DNA from 2 places in the Mycobacterium sp. E802 genome. Region 1 is predicted to be linked to the other one. Evidence: riboswitches for the same ligand, from Rfam matches in the RefSeq annotation. Region 1 holds a riboswitch; the other holds the start of a gene.

What was found. A riboswitch is a leader RNA that binds a small molecule or an ion and turns the genes downstream of it on or off. The one in region 1 is predicted to bind thiamine pyrophosphate.
Region 2: another riboswitch for thiamine pyrophosphate. It lies ahead of thiO (glycine oxidase ThiO); the one in region 1 lies ahead of thiC (phosphomethylpyrimidine synthase ThiC).

The regions. Positions count from the first base shown of each region.
Region 1 covers NZ_LZJD01000081.1:14,409-22,286, reverse strand. The annotation lists gene A5699_RS11935 (alpha/beta family hydrolase) at 1-342, opposite strand, end outside; gene thiD (bifunctional hydroxymethylpyrimidine kinase/phosphomethylpyrimidine kinase) at 339-1,175, opposite strand; gene thiC (phosphomethylpyrimidine synthase ThiC) at 1,172-2,791, opposite strand; TPP riboswitch at 2,780-2,889, opposite strand; gene A5699_RS11920 (MFS transporter) at 3,109-4,866, shown strand; gene A5699_RS11915 (class I SAM-dependent methyltransferase) at 4,917-5,558, shown strand; gene A5699_RS11910 (TIGR00730 family Rossman fold protein) at 5,555-6,295, shown strand; gene A5699_RS11905 (exodeoxyribonuclease III) at 6,312-7,124, opposite strand; gene A5699_RS11900 (GNAT family N-acetyltransferase) at 7,149-7,878, opposite strand, start outside.
Region 2 covers NZ_LZJD01000006.1:34,905-42,782, reverse strand. The annotation lists gene A5699_RS00930 (serine/threonine-protein kinase PknG) at 1-1,144, opposite strand, end outside; gene A5699_RS00925 (glutamate ABC transporter substrate-binding protein) at 1,144-2,109, opposite strand; gene glnX (protein kinase G-activating protein GlnX) at 2,172-3,491, opposite strand; gene A5699_RS00915 (NUDIX hydrolase) at 3,625-4,131, shown strand; gene thiE (thiamine phosphate synthase) at 4,115-4,786, opposite strand; TPP riboswitch at 4,823-4,937, shown strand; gene thiO (glycine oxidase ThiO) at 4,927-5,943, shown strand; gene thiS (sulfur carrier protein ThiS) at 5,940-6,140, shown strand; gene A5699_RS00895 (thiazole synthase) at 6,133-6,924, shown strand; gene A5699_RS00890 (SGNH/GDSL hydrolase family protein) at 6,949-7,698, shown strand; gene A5699_RS00885 (ABC transporter ATP-binding protein) at 7,695-7,878, shown strand, end outside.

The sequences.
Region 1 (7,878 bases):
CGGCTCGTTGTTGTCACTGGCCACCATCGACGTCATCCGGCCGCCGTAGGAATGCCCGCCCGCGATCACCGGGCCGTCGCTGAGCGTGCGGGCCAGGGCAACCGCCTCCGCGATGCCGTCCTGGTCACCGGCGGCCGAGCCGGACGGTGGCCCCTTCGGCCTGCGCCGGCGATACGGCAGGTTGTAGCGGATGGCCAGCCAGCCCCGGGATGCCCACTCGTCGCAGAGCTTGACCAGCATCGGAGAGTCCCGGTTGCCGCCGGCGCCGTGGGTCAGGACGACGACGCCCTGAGCCGGGCCATCGGGTTCGTGAGCGATACCCGCGATCGCGTCGAGGTTCATGACTGCAACCGGAACAGCGCGTTCACCGGGCCGTGGCCATGACCCAGCGGATATGCCGCCCGGATGCACTCCGTCACCCAGGCTTTGCCGAACTCCACCGCCTCGGGAACTGAATAACCATGGGCCAGGGCACATGCCGTCGCCGCCGCGAGGGTGTCGCCGGCGCCGTGATCGTGGCCGGTGTCGACCCGGGGAGCCTGGAACTCGTGAAATTCGCTGCCGTCGAACAGCAGATCGGGACTGGCCGGCGACGAGCGCAGGTGACCGCCCTTGACCAGTGCCCACCGCGGACCCAACGCGTGCAGCGCGCGTGCCGCATCGCGCTGGGAGGCGGAGTCGACGACATCGATGTCCACCAGGAGCCGCACCTCGTCGAGGTTCGGCGTGACCAAGGTGGCCAGCGGGAACAGCTCGGTGCGCAAGGCGTCCAGCGCGCTGTGATGCAGCAGCGGATCGCCGTGCATCGATGCGCACACCGGGTCGACGACGAGCGGCACGGTGGACGCCAGACCTTCGGCCCGCCAGGTTTGGGCGATCGCGGTGATGATCTCCGCGGAGGCCAGCATCCCGGTCTTGGCGGCCTCGATGCCGATATCGGTGACGACGGCCCGGATCTGATCAGAGACGATGTCGGGCGGGATCTCGTGAAAACCTTTGACGCCCACCGAATTCTGCACGGTCACGGCGGTGACCGCGACACAGCCGTGCAGGCCGAGCATGGCAAAGGTCCGCATGTCGGCCTGGATTCCGGCGCCACCGCCGGAGTCGGACCCGGCGATGGTCATCACCCGTCGCGGTGCGTCACCGGCGGGTGCCAACGGCAAGAAGTTCACGTCGCCAATGGTAGGTAGACGCGGTTGCCGTGGTCGGCGAACTCCTGGGACTTGGCGGCCATGCCCGCGGCGATCTCATCGGGGACACCGCCGGGATAGGCGTCCCGAATATCCTGCGAGATCCGCATCGAGCAGAACTTCGGCCCACACATCGAGCAGAAATGCGCGGTCTTGGCCGGTTCAGCGGGCAACGTCTCGTCGTGGAAATCGCGCGCGGTGTCGGGATCGAGCGAGAGCGCGAACTGATCGTGCCAGCGGAACTCGAAGCGGGCCTTCGACAGTGCGTCGTCACGCTGCTGTGCGCGGGGATGGCCCTTGGCCAGGTCGGCGGCATGTGCGGCGATCTTGTAGGCGATCACGCCGTCCTTGACGTCCTTGCGGTCCGGCAGGCCCAGGTGTTCCTTGGGGGTGACGTAGCACAGCATCGCGGTGCCGGCCTGGGCGATGATGGCCGCGCCGATCGCGCTGGTGATGTGGTCGTACGCCGGGGCGATGTCGGTGGCCAGCGGGCCCAGCGTGTAGAACGGTGCCTCTTCGCAGAGTTCCTCTTCGAGCTTGACGTTCTCGACGATCTTGTGCATCGGGACGTGGCCCGGGCCTTCGATCATCACCTGCACGCCATGGGATTTCGCGATCTTGGTCAGCTCACCCAGCGTGCGCAGCTCGGCGAACTGGGCCTCGTCGTTGGCGTCGGCGATCGACCCCGGCCGTAGCCCGTCGCCCAGCGAGAACGTCACGTCGTAGCGAGCCAGGATCTCGCAGAGTTCCTCGAAGTGGGTGTACAGGAACGACTCGGTGTGGTGTGCCAGACACCAGGCGGCCATGATCGACCCGCCGCGGCTCACGATGCCGGTGACCCGGTTGACGGTCAGCGGGATGTACCGCAGCAGCACCCCGGCGTGCACGGTCATGTAGTCGACGCCCTGCTCGCATTGCTCGATCACGGTGTCGCGGTACATTTCCCACGTCAGCTTGGTGGGGTCACCGTTGACCTTCTCCAGTGCCTGGTAGATCGGGACGGTGCCGACCGGGACCGGGGAATTGCGCAGGATCCACTCGCGCGTCTGGTGGATGTCCTTGCCGGTGGACAGATCCATGATGGTGTCGGCACCCCATCGGGTGGCCCACACCATCTTGTCGACCTCTTCACCGATCGAGCTGGTGACCGCCGAATTGCCGATATTGGCATTGACTTTCACCGAGAACGCCTTGCCGATGATCATCGGCTCGCTCTCGGGGTGGTTGTGGTTGGCCGGAATGACGGCTCTGCCGACTGCGACTTCTTGACGCACCAGTTCGGCGGAAACGCCTTCGCGCTCAGCGATATACGCCATCTCGGCGGTGATCTCGCCGGCCCGGGCGCGCTGCAACTGCGTGCCCCGGTCGTTGACCACTGCGGGTCGCGACGGCAGACCTGTGTTCAGGTCGATCGCCGCGTCGTCGGCGGTGTACGGGCCTGAGGTGTCGTACAGGTCCAGGTGTTCACCGTTGGTGAGATTCACCCGCCGAAACGGCACCCGCATGGTGGCGCCGTCATGGTTGATCTCGCGATAGACCTTGGTGCTTCCCGTGATCGGACCGGTCGTCACTGATGGGTCGAGAACAGAACTACTCATTTCATCTCCCTACGCCGGCATTACCCGGTCAGGTTCGTACGGTCGACGGGCGTACCCGTCCTCTCAGTGCGCTCGTGCGCACTCCCGCGTGTGGTTTGCAGGCCCCAACCTAGCGCAGACGTGGGCGGAGGGATACCGGGAGTCAGTCAATTGACAGGAAACGGTGTCCGGCGGCGATGTGGAGAGCCAGGCGCTGTGACGACTGCCTGGCCCTCCGATTCTTCGGGTTGCCGCGGCTTGATTTGCATAGCTAATATATGTGTTTTGAACATGTTGGGCCTCAGCGCCCCCTCGATAGCGACTAGAGCGAAGACGGAATGACGACTGAGATGACGAAAGCGGCCGGAGACGCCGACACCGCGGAAGCGGTGACCGCCGACCGCCGCAAACGGATGGACCACGACCACCCCTTCTACAAGTGGGTGGTGCTGTCCAACACCACGTTGGGCATCTTGCTGGCCTCGATCAACGCCTCGATCGTGCTGATCTCGCTGCCCGCGATCTTCCGTGGTATCGGCCTGAATCCGCTGGCTCCCGGCAACGTCAGCTACCTGCTATGGATGCTGATGGGCTACCTGGTGGTGACCGCGGTGCTCGTCGTGCCGTTCGGACGTCTCGGCGACATGTACGGCCGGGTCCGCATCTACAACCTGGGCTTCGTGGTCTTCACCGTGGCGGCGATCGCCCTGTCGTTCGACCCGTTCCAACTCGGTGGTGGCGCCGTCTGGCTGATCGGCTGGCGCGTCATCCAGGGTGTCGGTGGCGCCATGCTGATGGCGTCGTCCTCGGCGATCCTCACCGATGCCTTCCCGGCCAACCAGCGCGGCATGGCGCTGGGCACCAACATGGTGGCCGCCGTGGCCGGGTCGTTTCTCGGGTTGCTGATCGGCGGCTTCCTGTCCGAGTGGCACTGGAAAGCCGTCTTCTGGGTGGGTGTGCCGATCGGTGTCGTCGGCACCATCTGGAGTTACCGCTCCCTCAAGGAACTCGGCGTCCGCACCGCCGGGCGCCTCGACTGGGCCGGCACGCTGACCTTCGGCCTGGGCCTGACGGTATTGCTGATCGGCATCACCTACGGCATCCAGCCCTACGGTGACTCCACCACGGGGTGGACCAGCCCATGGGTGCTGGGCTCCATCGCCGTCGGGCTGCTGCTGCTCGTGGCGTTCTGCGTCGTCGAACTCAAGGTGTCGTCGCCCATGGTCGACATCCGGCTGTTCAAATCGGCGGCGTTCGGAATGGGCAACCTGGCCGGGCTGATGTCCTCGGTGGGCCGCGGCGGGTTGCAGTTCATGCTCATCATCTGGCTGCAGGGCATCTGGCTGCCGTTGCACGGCTACAGTTTCGAGTCCACCCCACTGTGGGCCGGCATCTATCTGCTGCCGGTCACCGTCGGGTTCCTGGTCGCCGCACCGATCGCCGGATCACTGTCCGACCGCATCGGCGCGCGGCCGCTGACCGTCGGCGGCATGCTGCTGATGGCGGCCACGTTCGTGGCGCTCCTGCTCATCCCGGTCAACTTCGACTACTGGGTGTTCGCGATCCTGGTGTTCCTCAACGGCCTGGGTGGCGGCATCTTCACCGCCCCCAACACCGCGGCCATCATGTCGAGCGTGCCGGCCGGTCAGCGTGGTGCGGCCTCCGGGGTGCGGTCCACGTTCTTCAACGCCGGCAACTCACTGTCGATCGGTATCTTTTTCTCGCTGATGATCGTCGGGCTGGCCAACACGTTGCCCGTCGCACTGACGAGTGGCTTGACGCAGCAAGGTGTTTCGGCATCGGTGGCGCACGATGTGGCGAGCCTGCCCCCGGTCGGCAGCCTGTTCGCGGCGTTCCTGGGCTACAACCCGATGGCAGAGTTACTCGCCCCCTACGACGCGTTACATCAACCGGGCGTCAACGCCGACGTGATCACCGGGCAGACGTTCTTCCCGCAGTTGATCACCGAGCCGTTCCATTCCGGCCTGACGGTGGTGTTCACCGCTGCGGCCGTGATGATGGTGATCGGTGCGGTGGCGTCGATGTTCAGCGCGGGTCGGTATGGGACGGAGGCGGGAGCCGACAACGAGGCCTGAGAGGCGGGAGCCGACAATCAGGCTTGAGCGGCCGACCTACACTCGGGTTGGTGACCACCACACAGCGTCGCGGATTCAACGACGCCATCACGAGTTTCTGGAGTTTCGCCGCACCGGCCTATGACCAGGGTTGCCTTCAGCGGTGGGTGTACCGGCCAGCCCAGGATGAGGTGATCGCCCAAGTTCAGGAGCGCGGTGCCCGTTCGATCGCCGACGTCGCCTGCGGCACCGGCATCCTGGCTGACCGGATCCAGCGGGAACTGCAACCCGATGAGGTCTACGGCCTGGACATGTCCGATGGCATGTTGGCCCAGGCCCGCAAGCGTTCTGGCGATGTGCGGTGGAAATCGGCCCCTGCCGAGGAACTGCCTTTCCAAGACGGTTTCCTGGACGCCGTGGTGACCACGTCGGCATTTCACTTCTTCGACCAGCCCGCCGCGCTCGCCGAGTTCTACCGGGTGCTGGCGCCCGGGGGAATGGTGGCGGTGACGACGATGAGCCCGCGCCGCACCTTCCTGCCGCTGCACGCGCTCTCGGCCGACCTCGGTGCACCCGCGCACAGCCCCACTGAGAAGGAGATGCGTGCGCTGTTCGAGGCGGCCGGATTGACCGTCGTCGAGCAGCACCGGGTACGCCGGCCAGTGTGGACACCGATCTCCGACGTGATCACCGTGGGCGTCAAGCGCGCATGACCGAGAACGAGGACGGCCCATTTCAGATTCGCGGCCCGGTACAACTGCGTCGAGAACGGTGCGCCGACACGACCGCCGATCAGCGTCTGTTGGACCGCCGCGGTCCGACCGACTGGGTGCACACCGATCCCTGGCGGGTGCTGCGCATCCAGGGTGAATTCGTCGACGGTTTCGATGCCTTGGCCGAAATGCCCAGGGCGGTCACGGTTTTCGGTTCAGCTCGGACGGCTCCGCATTCGCCTGAATATCGGTTGGGTGAGGAATTGGGCATCGCGCTGGTGCGGGCCGGCTATGCGGTGATCACCGGCGGCGGCCCGGGATCGATGGAGGCCGCCAACCGCGGGGCAAGTGAGTCCGGCGGCTACTCGGTGGGTCTCGGCATCGAGCTGCCCTTCGAGCAGCGCCTCAACCATTGGGTCGATCTCGGCATCAACTTCCGCTACTTCTTCGTGCGCAAGACGATGTTCGTCAAATACGCACAGGCATTCGTCTGTCTGCCCGGCGGGTTCGGCACCCTCGACGAGCTGTTCGAGGCGCTCACCCTCGTCCAGACGCACAAGGTCACGAAGTTTCCGATCATCTTGCTGGGCGTCGATTACTGGTCGGGCCTGATCGACTGGATCCGCAATACGGTTCTGCGCGAAGGGAAGATCTCCGAACCTGACCTGGCGCTGCTCCATTGCACCGACAGCGTGGCAGAGGCTGTGGAGATCATCGCGGCGTCGGCATCGGAATAGGCGTCGCCGTCAAGCGTCAGCTGAGCTCCACCACGACGGGGGCGTGGTCGCTGGGGGCGGTGGTGCCTTTCTTGGGGCGCCGTTCGTCCTTGACGATCTCGGCGTGCGTCACCCGGGAGGCGAGGCCAGGGGAGCCGAGGATGAAGTCGATGCGCATGCCGCGGCGCTTCTGAAATGCCAGCTGGGTGTAGTCCCAGTAGGTGTAGATCCCCGGACCGGGAGTGAAAGGGCGCACCACATCGGTGAATTGGGCGTCGTGCATGGCCTGGAAGGCAGCCCGCTCCGGCTCGGACACATGGGTGCTGCCCTTGAATGCGGCCATGTCCCAGACGTCCTCGTCGGTGGGCGCGATGTTCCAGTCGCCGACCAGTGCGATGGGCTGCTCCGGGTCGTCCTTGAGCCATCCGGCGGCGGTATCACGAAGGGCGGCAAGCCAACCCAGCTTGTAGGTGTAGTGCGGGTCGGTCAGGGTGCGACCGTTGGGCACATACAGGCTCCACACCCGCACCCCGCCGCACGTGGCGCCGAGCGCGCGGGCCTCGGCGGTGGCCTCTTCTTCCGGCTTGCTGCTCCACGTCGGCTGGCCGTCGAACCCGATCTCGATGTCGTCGAGGCCGACCCGTGAGGCGATGGCGACGCCGTTCCACTGGTTGAGCCCGATGTGGGCCACCTCGTAACCCAGCGCGGCGAACGGCATCATCGGGAACTGCGCGTCGGTGCACTTGGTTTCCTGCATGGCCAGAACGTCGACGTCGGCGCGTTCGAGCCAGTCGACCACGCGGTCCACTCGAGTTCGGATCGAATTGACGTTCCAGGTGGCCAGGCGCATGGGGTTAGAGGGTACGTGCCGGCCTCAGGCGAGCAGGTCGTCGGCCGCCACATAACGGGTTTGGTGGTGCAACCGGAAACCGAGCGACGTGTACAACGCGATGGCCTCGTGGTTGCCGACCTCGACCTGTACGTAGGCCCGGGTCGCGCCGACCTGCGTGGCCCAGACCAGCAGCGCTTCGCACAGCGCCCGGGCGTGGCCTTGACGGCGATGCTCGGGCGAGACCCGGATCGAGGAGATGCCCAGCCAGGATGTGCCGTCGGCCGATTGTGTGACGGCGCCGCGGCCGACAGCGCAGCCGGCCGCGGTCGCGAAGGTCAACTGCCCATCGACCACAGCCGTCAACACGTCGAGGGGAACCTCGCGGTCGTAGATCTGGAGCCACTGTGCGTCCGGTTGCTGCTCCAGCGTGACGCTCGAGGCCGAGGGTTGCGCCGGCGTGACAGCCGACGGGGGAGTGGGCAGCTCGCGCACCATCACCCGCGTCGGCTTGATGCCCGGGTTGCGCACCGGCAGCAGTCGTTCGGGCAGGGCCAGCCAGGCCGGCAGGTCACGTTCGCGGTACCAGCCGCGCACCGCGTCCAGATCGGCGATCTGCGCCGACACGCCCAACGGGATCGCCGAATTGGCGCGGCTCGTCACACCGTGTCCGGCGCGCAGCAGCCAACCACCCAGCCATTGCTGTTCGACGCCGGGCCAGGCCAGTGCCGCGGCATGTTCGAGCGCACGGATCTGCGAGGCCCGCACCGGGGTG
Region 2 (7,878 bases), on a different contig from region 1:
CGATCGCGCGGCGCAGCAGCCGTCCGAACGAATCGTAGGTGTCGAGTACCGGATCCTCCGACGGCAGCCCATCGACGTAGCGGCCGCGGCGGGTCCGCAGCTTCACGGTCAACGCGGCCAGCGTGCGGCCCACCGTGTAGATGTCGGTGGCCACCGTCGGGCCGGTCCGCACGATCTCGGGGGCCTGGAATCCCGGTGTGCCGTACAGGTATCCGTAGGAGTTGAGCCGTGACACCGCGCCCAGGTCGATCAGCTTGAGCTGTTCCTCGGTGATCATGATGTTCTCGGGCTTGAGGTCGTTGTAGGCCAAGCCGATCGAGTGCAGGTAACCGAGGGCGGGCAGGATCTCCAGCATGTAGCCGATGGCCTCGGCCACCGGCAGTTTGGTTCCCTTGGCCTGTTTGAGCGAGGTTCCGCCGACGTATTCCATCACGATGTAGCCGACCGGATTGCCGTGCTTGTCATCGTGTTCGACGAAGTTGTAGATCTTCACGATCCCGGGATGCGTCACCTCGGCGAGGAACTGCCGCTCGGCCATGGCGATCGCCTGCGCCTCGGCGTCGCCGGAATGCACCAGACCCTTGAGCACGACCGGCCGTTCGTTCACGTTGTGGTCGAAGGCCAGATACACCCAGCCCAGCCCACCGTGGGCGATGCAACCCTTGATCTCGTATTGGTCGGCGACTATCTCACCCGGGGACAGCTGCGGCAGAAACGAATACGCGCTACCGCAGTGCGGGCACCAGCCCTCGGATTGGGCGTGCCCGTTCGGCGACGACCGGCCCACCGGCCTGCCGCAGTTCCAGCAGAACCGCTTCTGTTCGGCCACCACCGGGTTGGTCATCAACGCGGTCAACGGATCCCGTTCGGGCACGCGTGGGATCTCGACCAGCCCGCCACCCAGCCGCCGGATCGGTGAGAGGGCGCGGGTCGCGATCGTGGCGTGGTTCTGCGGCTCGGTGTCGTCTCCACCGAACGGGGAGTCGTCGGAGTCATCGAACTCCGGCCGGAACACCGCCTGGGTCGCCATCGGCCGCATGGTCGACAACGAATCCATGTCGAGTTCTTCGAGGCTGGCCGGCTGCGTCCCCGGCCCCGCATCCGTATCGGGGTCGGGGCCGGTGGTGTCGTCGTACTGTTCCATCAGTCCACGTACCTCGCCACCGGGGGTGAAGGTGCCGGCCCGAGCACGGTCAACCACTTGCGGTACAACGTGTTCCAGGTGCCGTCGCGCCGGATGCGTTCGAGCGTGGCGTTGACGACGCGGACCAGTCCGTCGTTGTCCAGGCTCAACCCGATGCCGTAGGGCTCCTCGGCGAGGCTCGGACCGACGATGTGCAGGTAGGGATCCTGGGCCACCAGCCCGGCCAGGATCGAATCGTCGGTGCTGACCGCATCGGCCTGACGCTGCTGCAACGCCACCAGGCAGTCGGCCCACGTCACCACCGACACGATGATCGGCGCCGGGCTGATCTGCTGGATCCGTTTGAGTGAGGTGGTGCCGTCCACCACGCACACCCGTTTGCCCGACAGGTCCGAAGCCTGCGAGATGTTGGAATCCCGCGCGGCCAGGATGCGTTGATGCGCCATCAGATACACCGTGGAGAAGTTCACCTGCTTGCGGCGTTCACAGGTGATCGTCATGGTCTTCACCACGATGTCGACCTGATGGTTCTGCAGCGCCGTGATGCGGTCGGCCGAGGACAGGATCCGGTACTCGACCTGTGACGGGGTGCCGAAGATGTCGCGGGCCACCTCCCCGGCGATGTCCACGTCGAATCCGTTGATCTGCCCGGTGATCGGGTCGCGGAAGGAGAACAGGTTGCTGCCGATGTCCAGCCCGACCACCAGGCGTCCCCGCTTGCGGATGTCGGCCACGGCCGCCTCGGCGTCGGCCTTGTTGCTGAACGGCCGCAGACTGGCGGTGCGGTTGCACTCGTCGGTCTCCGGTGACGGCACCCGCACCGGCTGCGGGGCCAGCTCCTGCATACCGGCCGGGCTGGGCGGCGCCAGCGTCATCGTCGGCACCGTCAACGGCGGCGCGCTCTGGCCGCAGCCGGCCACCGCCACCACCGTGGCCAGGATCGCCACCAACTTGCGCACTGTCATCTGCTGTTTCTTCTTCGCGCAAGCGCTCATCAGTGCTGTTCTCTTCTTCGCGCAAGCGCTCATCAGCGGTACTCACTTAGCCGAGGCCACAACCCCAACGCCACCGCCAACGCCGCCGCCACACTGAGCAGCGCGGCGCCCACCGTCGCGCCGGACAGCACGCGGCGGGCATTGGCGATGTCGTTGCGCAACTGGCTGCGGCTCTGCTCGATGCCCTTGGACAACGCGCCGTCGAGTTTGTCGAATGCGGTCGTGGAGTCGTCCTCTCCGGTCCCCAGCGCCACCTGCGTCGCGGCCTGATAGTTGCCCACTGCGATGTAGGCGTTGATCCGGTCATCGGCCGCGCGCCATTTGGTGAGCAATTCTTCGGCGCCGTTCAGATCGCTCTTGTCGATGTCGGACTCGCGGGCCAGGTACTGCGCAAGCTGCTGCTGCATGGCCTCGATGCGTTGGTAGTAGGACTGCTTGCGCAGGTTCTCGTCGCCGCGCCGGATCAGGGCCAGCGTCTCGTCGGCCCGGGCCTGCTGGGCGGTGATGGCCAGGTTGGTCACCGTCTTGAGTGATTCGGCGGCCGTGTCCTTGGCGCTGCGGCTGTCCGACGTCGAGATCACCAAGGCGGTGGTCACCCAGATCAGCATGATCAGCACGGCCATGCCGCCGGCGACGAAACCGATGTTCACCCGTCGCCGGGTGCGTCGGGCCAGCCACCGGTTGGCGAACGCCCCGAACATCAAGGTGGCCAGGACCACCAGCATCACCGGGGCCGGGATCCGGGTCGAGGCCGTCGTCTCGGCATCCACCCGGGCCGAGGTCTCCTCGTAGAGCCGTTGCGCATCGGGCAGGATCTGCGACTGCATCATCGCCGAGGCTTCCGACAGATAAGAGGAACCGACGGGGTTGCCGGCCCGGTTGTTGGTGCGCGCGGTTTCCACCAACCCGGTGTAGACCGCCAGCCGCGCGTTGATCCGGCCGAGCAACTGCACCAGAGTTTCGTCGGTCAGCCCGCTGGACGCCCGTGTCACCGCCACCGACGCATCGGTGATGGCCTGCTCGTAGCGCTGCCGCACATCGCGGGGCTCGGCCCCGGCGATGAACGCGGTGGCCGCGGCGGCGTCGGCCACCGACAACGTGGTGTAGAGCTGCCCGGCGGCGAAGGCCAGCGGTTCGGTGTGGTCGAGGACCGTCGTCAACGCCTGCTGACGATCATTGATCGTCGTGGACGTGGCGAACGCGCTGGCGATCACGAGCGCCGACAGGACCAGACCGATGGTCAGGATGCGTCCGGGGGTGGTCCACAGAAACCACCAGCGTGGGTGGGCAGGAGTGGTCGGCGACCGGGACGCGAGCGGTTCGGTCGAGGGATGTGCCAACTCCACAGTCACCTGCGCAGGGACCTCATTTAGTTTCGGTGCTTACGGCTGCCTCAACACTATAAAAAGTTTCTAAGAGCGGCCGCTAAGGCTCGCGGAGAAATCGAGGGCAGGCGAAATCGGCCGGGTTCCTTATTCTGTACGGGTGCGTGGCGACGGTGACGGCTGGGTGTTCTCCGACAACGGCGCCCGATACTGGGGGCGTCACGGGGCGGCCGGCCTGTTGTTGCGGGCCCCGTGGCCGGGCGGATCGGCGGCCGTGCTCTTGCAGCACCGCGCGCCGTGGAGTCATCAGGGCGGGACGTGGGCGTTGCCCGGCGGAGCCCGCGACAGCCACGAGACGGCCGAGCAGGCCGCGGTCCGCGAAGCCCACGAGGAAGCCGGGGTGACGGCCGAGCAGCTCACCGTGCGCACCACGGTGGTGACCGCCGAGGTGGCCGGCATCGGTGGCACGCACTGGTCCTACACCACCGTGATCGCCGATGTGCCCGAACCGCTGGAGACCATCCCGAACCGCGAGAGCTCGGAGTTGCGCTGGGTGGCCGAGGACGAGGTGGCCGACCTGCCGTTGCATCCCGGGTTCGCCGCGAGCTGGCAGCAGCTGCGGGTGGTGACGGCCTCGCTGCCGCTGGAACTCAATCGGCCGCGCTGAGTGTCCTCTTGAGTTCTCGGGCGGCCGCCTGTGGATCCTCGGCCGCGGTGATCGCCCGGACCACCACGATCCGTCGCGCGCCGGCGGCCAGCACCTCGGGCAGCCGCTGCGCGTCGATCCCGCCGATGGCGAACCAGGGCTTGGCCGGGTTCAGCGCCGCGGTCGAGCGGACCAGGTCGAGCCCGGGTGCGGTCCGGCCCGGTTTGGTCGGGGTGGGCCAGCACGGGCCGACGCAGAAGTAGTCGACGGCCTCGTCGACGGCGGCGCGGGCCTGCGCGGCGTCGTGGGTGGAACGCCCGATCACCGGACGGTCCCCGACGATGCCGCGCGCGGCGTCCAACGGCAGATCGTCCTGACCGAGGTGCAGCACGTCGGCCCCGGCCGCCCGCGCGATGTCGGCGCGGTCGTTGACCGCCAGCAACGCGCCGTGGCGCCGGGCCGCGTCGGCCAGGACCTCAAGCGCTTCGAGCTCCTGGCGGGCCTCCAGTGGGCCGAACGTCTTCTTTCCGGCCGAGCCCTTGTCGCGCAGCTGGATCAGGTCCACCCCGCCGGCTAGCGCGGCGTCGGCGAATTCGGCCAGGTCACCACGCTCTCGGCGAGCATCGGTGCACAGGTACAGGGTGGCGCGCTGCAAACGGTCGACGGGTGATTCCACACCGCGACGGTAGCTGGTCGGTCTCCGAGTACCCTGGACTGGCAATACGGGAGTCCCTGGGACGTGGGGCTGAGAGTGGGCAGACGAACCGGCCCTGACCGTCACACCTGATCCGGGTCATGCCGGCGAAGGGAGCGGATATGGCACTCGGAGGAGCGCGAACACTTGCCGTCATCGGCGGCGGGGTGATCGGGCTGTCCATCGCCCGCCGGGCGGCGCTGGACGGCTGGACCGTGCGGCTGCACTGTAGGCGTGAGCACGGTGCCTCCTGGGTGGCCGGCGGCATGCTGGCCCCGCACAGCGAAGGCTGGCCCGGCGAAGAGCAGATCCTGCAGATCGGGCTGGAGTCACTCAAGCTGTGGCACTCCGGTTTCCTCGAAGGCCTGGCACCCGAGGTGGTCACGGCGCGTGAGTCGCTCGTGGTCGCCGTGGACCGGGCCGATGTGGCTGATCTGCGTACGGTCGCCGAGTGGTTGTCCGCCCAGGGGCAGCCGGTCGAGTTGACCACCGCGGCACGCGACGTGGAACCCCTGCTGGCCCAAGGTATCCGGCACGGGTTCCGGGCCACCACCGAACTCGCCGTGGACAACCGGGCCGTGGTCGACGGGCTGGCCGTGCACTGCGAGCGGCTGGCCGTGCGGTGGGCCGGTCCCGTCGAGGACCTGGCAGGCGTGGACGCGGACGCGATCGTGATCGCCAACGGCATCGACGCCCCGACCTTGTGGCCGGGCCTGCCGGTTCGTCCGGTCAAAGGTGAGGTACTGCGGCTGCGCTGGCGCAAGGGGTGTATGCCGGTGCCGCAGCGCGTGATTCGGGCCCGGGTGCACGGACGCCCGGTGTACCTGGTGCCGCGCGCCGACGGTGTCGTCGTGGGCGCCACCCAGTACGAGCACGGCCGCGACACCGCACCGGTGGTCAGCGGCGTGCGTGATCTGCTGGAGGACGCGTGCGCGGTGATGCCCGCGCTGGGCGAGTACGAACTGGCCGAGACCGCGGCCGGGCTGCGACCCATGACGCCCGATGGGCTGCCGATCGTCGAACGGGTCGACGAGCGCACGCTGGTGGCCGTCGGACATGGCCGGAACGGATTTCTGTTGGCGCCGTGGACCGCTGAGCGGATCGCGGCGGAGCTCAAGGTGAGTGTGGGAGTGCAATGATCACCATCACGGTCAACAACGAGACCCTCGAAGTGGACGAGCAGACCACCATCGGCGGACTGCTGGAGGACCGGGGTTTCCCGGACAAGGGCATCGCCGTCGCACTGGACTGGGCGGTGCTGCCCCGGTCCGAATGGGACCGCACGTTGTGTGACGGTGCCCGCGTCGAGGTGGTCACGGCGGTGCAGGGTGGCTAGTGCTGTTGCTCTTCGCGCAAGCGGCTCATCGGCCTCAACTCTCACCATCGGCGGCCGCGAGTTCGGCTCCCGGCTGATCATGGGCACCGGTGGTGCCCCGAACCTGGCGGTCCTGGAAGAGGCCCTGGTGGCCTCGGGCACCGAGTTGACGACGGTGGCGATGCGACGCGTCGACGCCGAAACCGGTACCGGGGTACTCGATCTGCTCAACCGGCTCGGTATCGCCGCACTTCCCAACACCGCAGGATGTCGTGGTGCGGCCGAGGCCGTGCTCACCGCGCAGCTGGCACGGGAGGCGCTGGGCACCGACCTGGTCAAGCTCGAGGTGATCGCCGACGAACGCACGCTGCTGCCCGATGCGATCGAATTGGTCAAGGCCGCAGAGCAATTGGTCGACGACGGGTTCACGGTGCTGCCCTACACCAATGACGACCCGGTGTTGGCCCGGCGGTTGGAGGATGCCGGCTGTGCGGCGGTGATGCCGCTGGGTGCACCGATCGGCACCGGCCTGGGCATCTCCAATCCGCACAACATCGAGATGATCGTGGCGCAGGCCGGGGTGCCGGTGGTGCTCGACGCCGGGATCGGCACCGCCAGCGACGCCGCGCTGGCCATGGAATTGGGTTGTGACGCCGTGCTGTTGGCCACCGCCGTCACCCGCGCCTCCGATCCACCGACCATGGCCGCCGCGATGTCCGCGGCCGTCACCGCCGGGTATCTGGCCCGTCAGGCCGGCCGTATCCCGAAGCGATTCTGGGCACAGGCGTCAAGTCCGGCGCGGTAACTCGACGTGCACGGTAAACGGTATGTGGCCCTGGGCAGTTCGATGGCTGCCGGGCCCGGGATCATGCCTCGAGCCGCGGGTGCACCGTTTCCGGCCGGACGCTCGGCACGCAACTATCCCCATCTGGTGGCCCACGCACTCGGGCTCAATCTCGTCGACGTGACGTATTCGGGGGCCACCACCGCGCACGTACTGAGTGAGCGGCAGAACGGTGCCCCACCGCAGCTGCAGGCGCTGGACGGCTCCGAGGCGTTGGTCACGGTGACCATCGGCGGCAACGACGTCGGCTATGTGCCGTCGTTGATGGCCGCCGGGCTGCCGCGGGTCACCCGGTCGTTGCCGGTCTTCGGGTCGTGGGCGCGCAACCTGCTGAACCTCGACGCGCGGGAGACTGCGTTGAGCGAGGTGGCCGGCGCACTGGTGAGTGTGGGGCGTGAGATTCGCCGGCGCGCTCCCGAGGCGCGGGTGTTGTTCGTCGACTATCTGACGATCTTGCCGCCGGCCGGCATCGGGGCGAAGCCGCTGTCGGAGGCCGACGCCAGGCTGGGCCGTCATATCGCCGCCACGCTCGAACGACTCACCGGGGAGGCTGCCGCCCAGACCGGGTGCGGATGGGTTCGCGCGGCGGCGGCCAGTGCGGGGCACCATGCCTGGTCGGCCGAGCCCTGGACCACTCGGCCCGGTTTGCCCTGGCCGGGCCGGCCGGCGCCGCTGCATCCCAACGCTGCCGGTATGCGGGCGGTCGCCGATATGGTGGTGGCGTGGGAGCCATGATCGAACTGGCCGGGCTGACAAAGCTCTACGGCACCCACCGCGCCGTCGACGATCTGACCTTCACCGTCGAACCGGGCGTGGTCACCGGGTTTCTCGGGCCCAACGGTGCGGGCAAGACCACCACCATGCGGCTGATCCTCGGCCTGGACCATCCCAACGCCGGGACGGCGACCATCGACG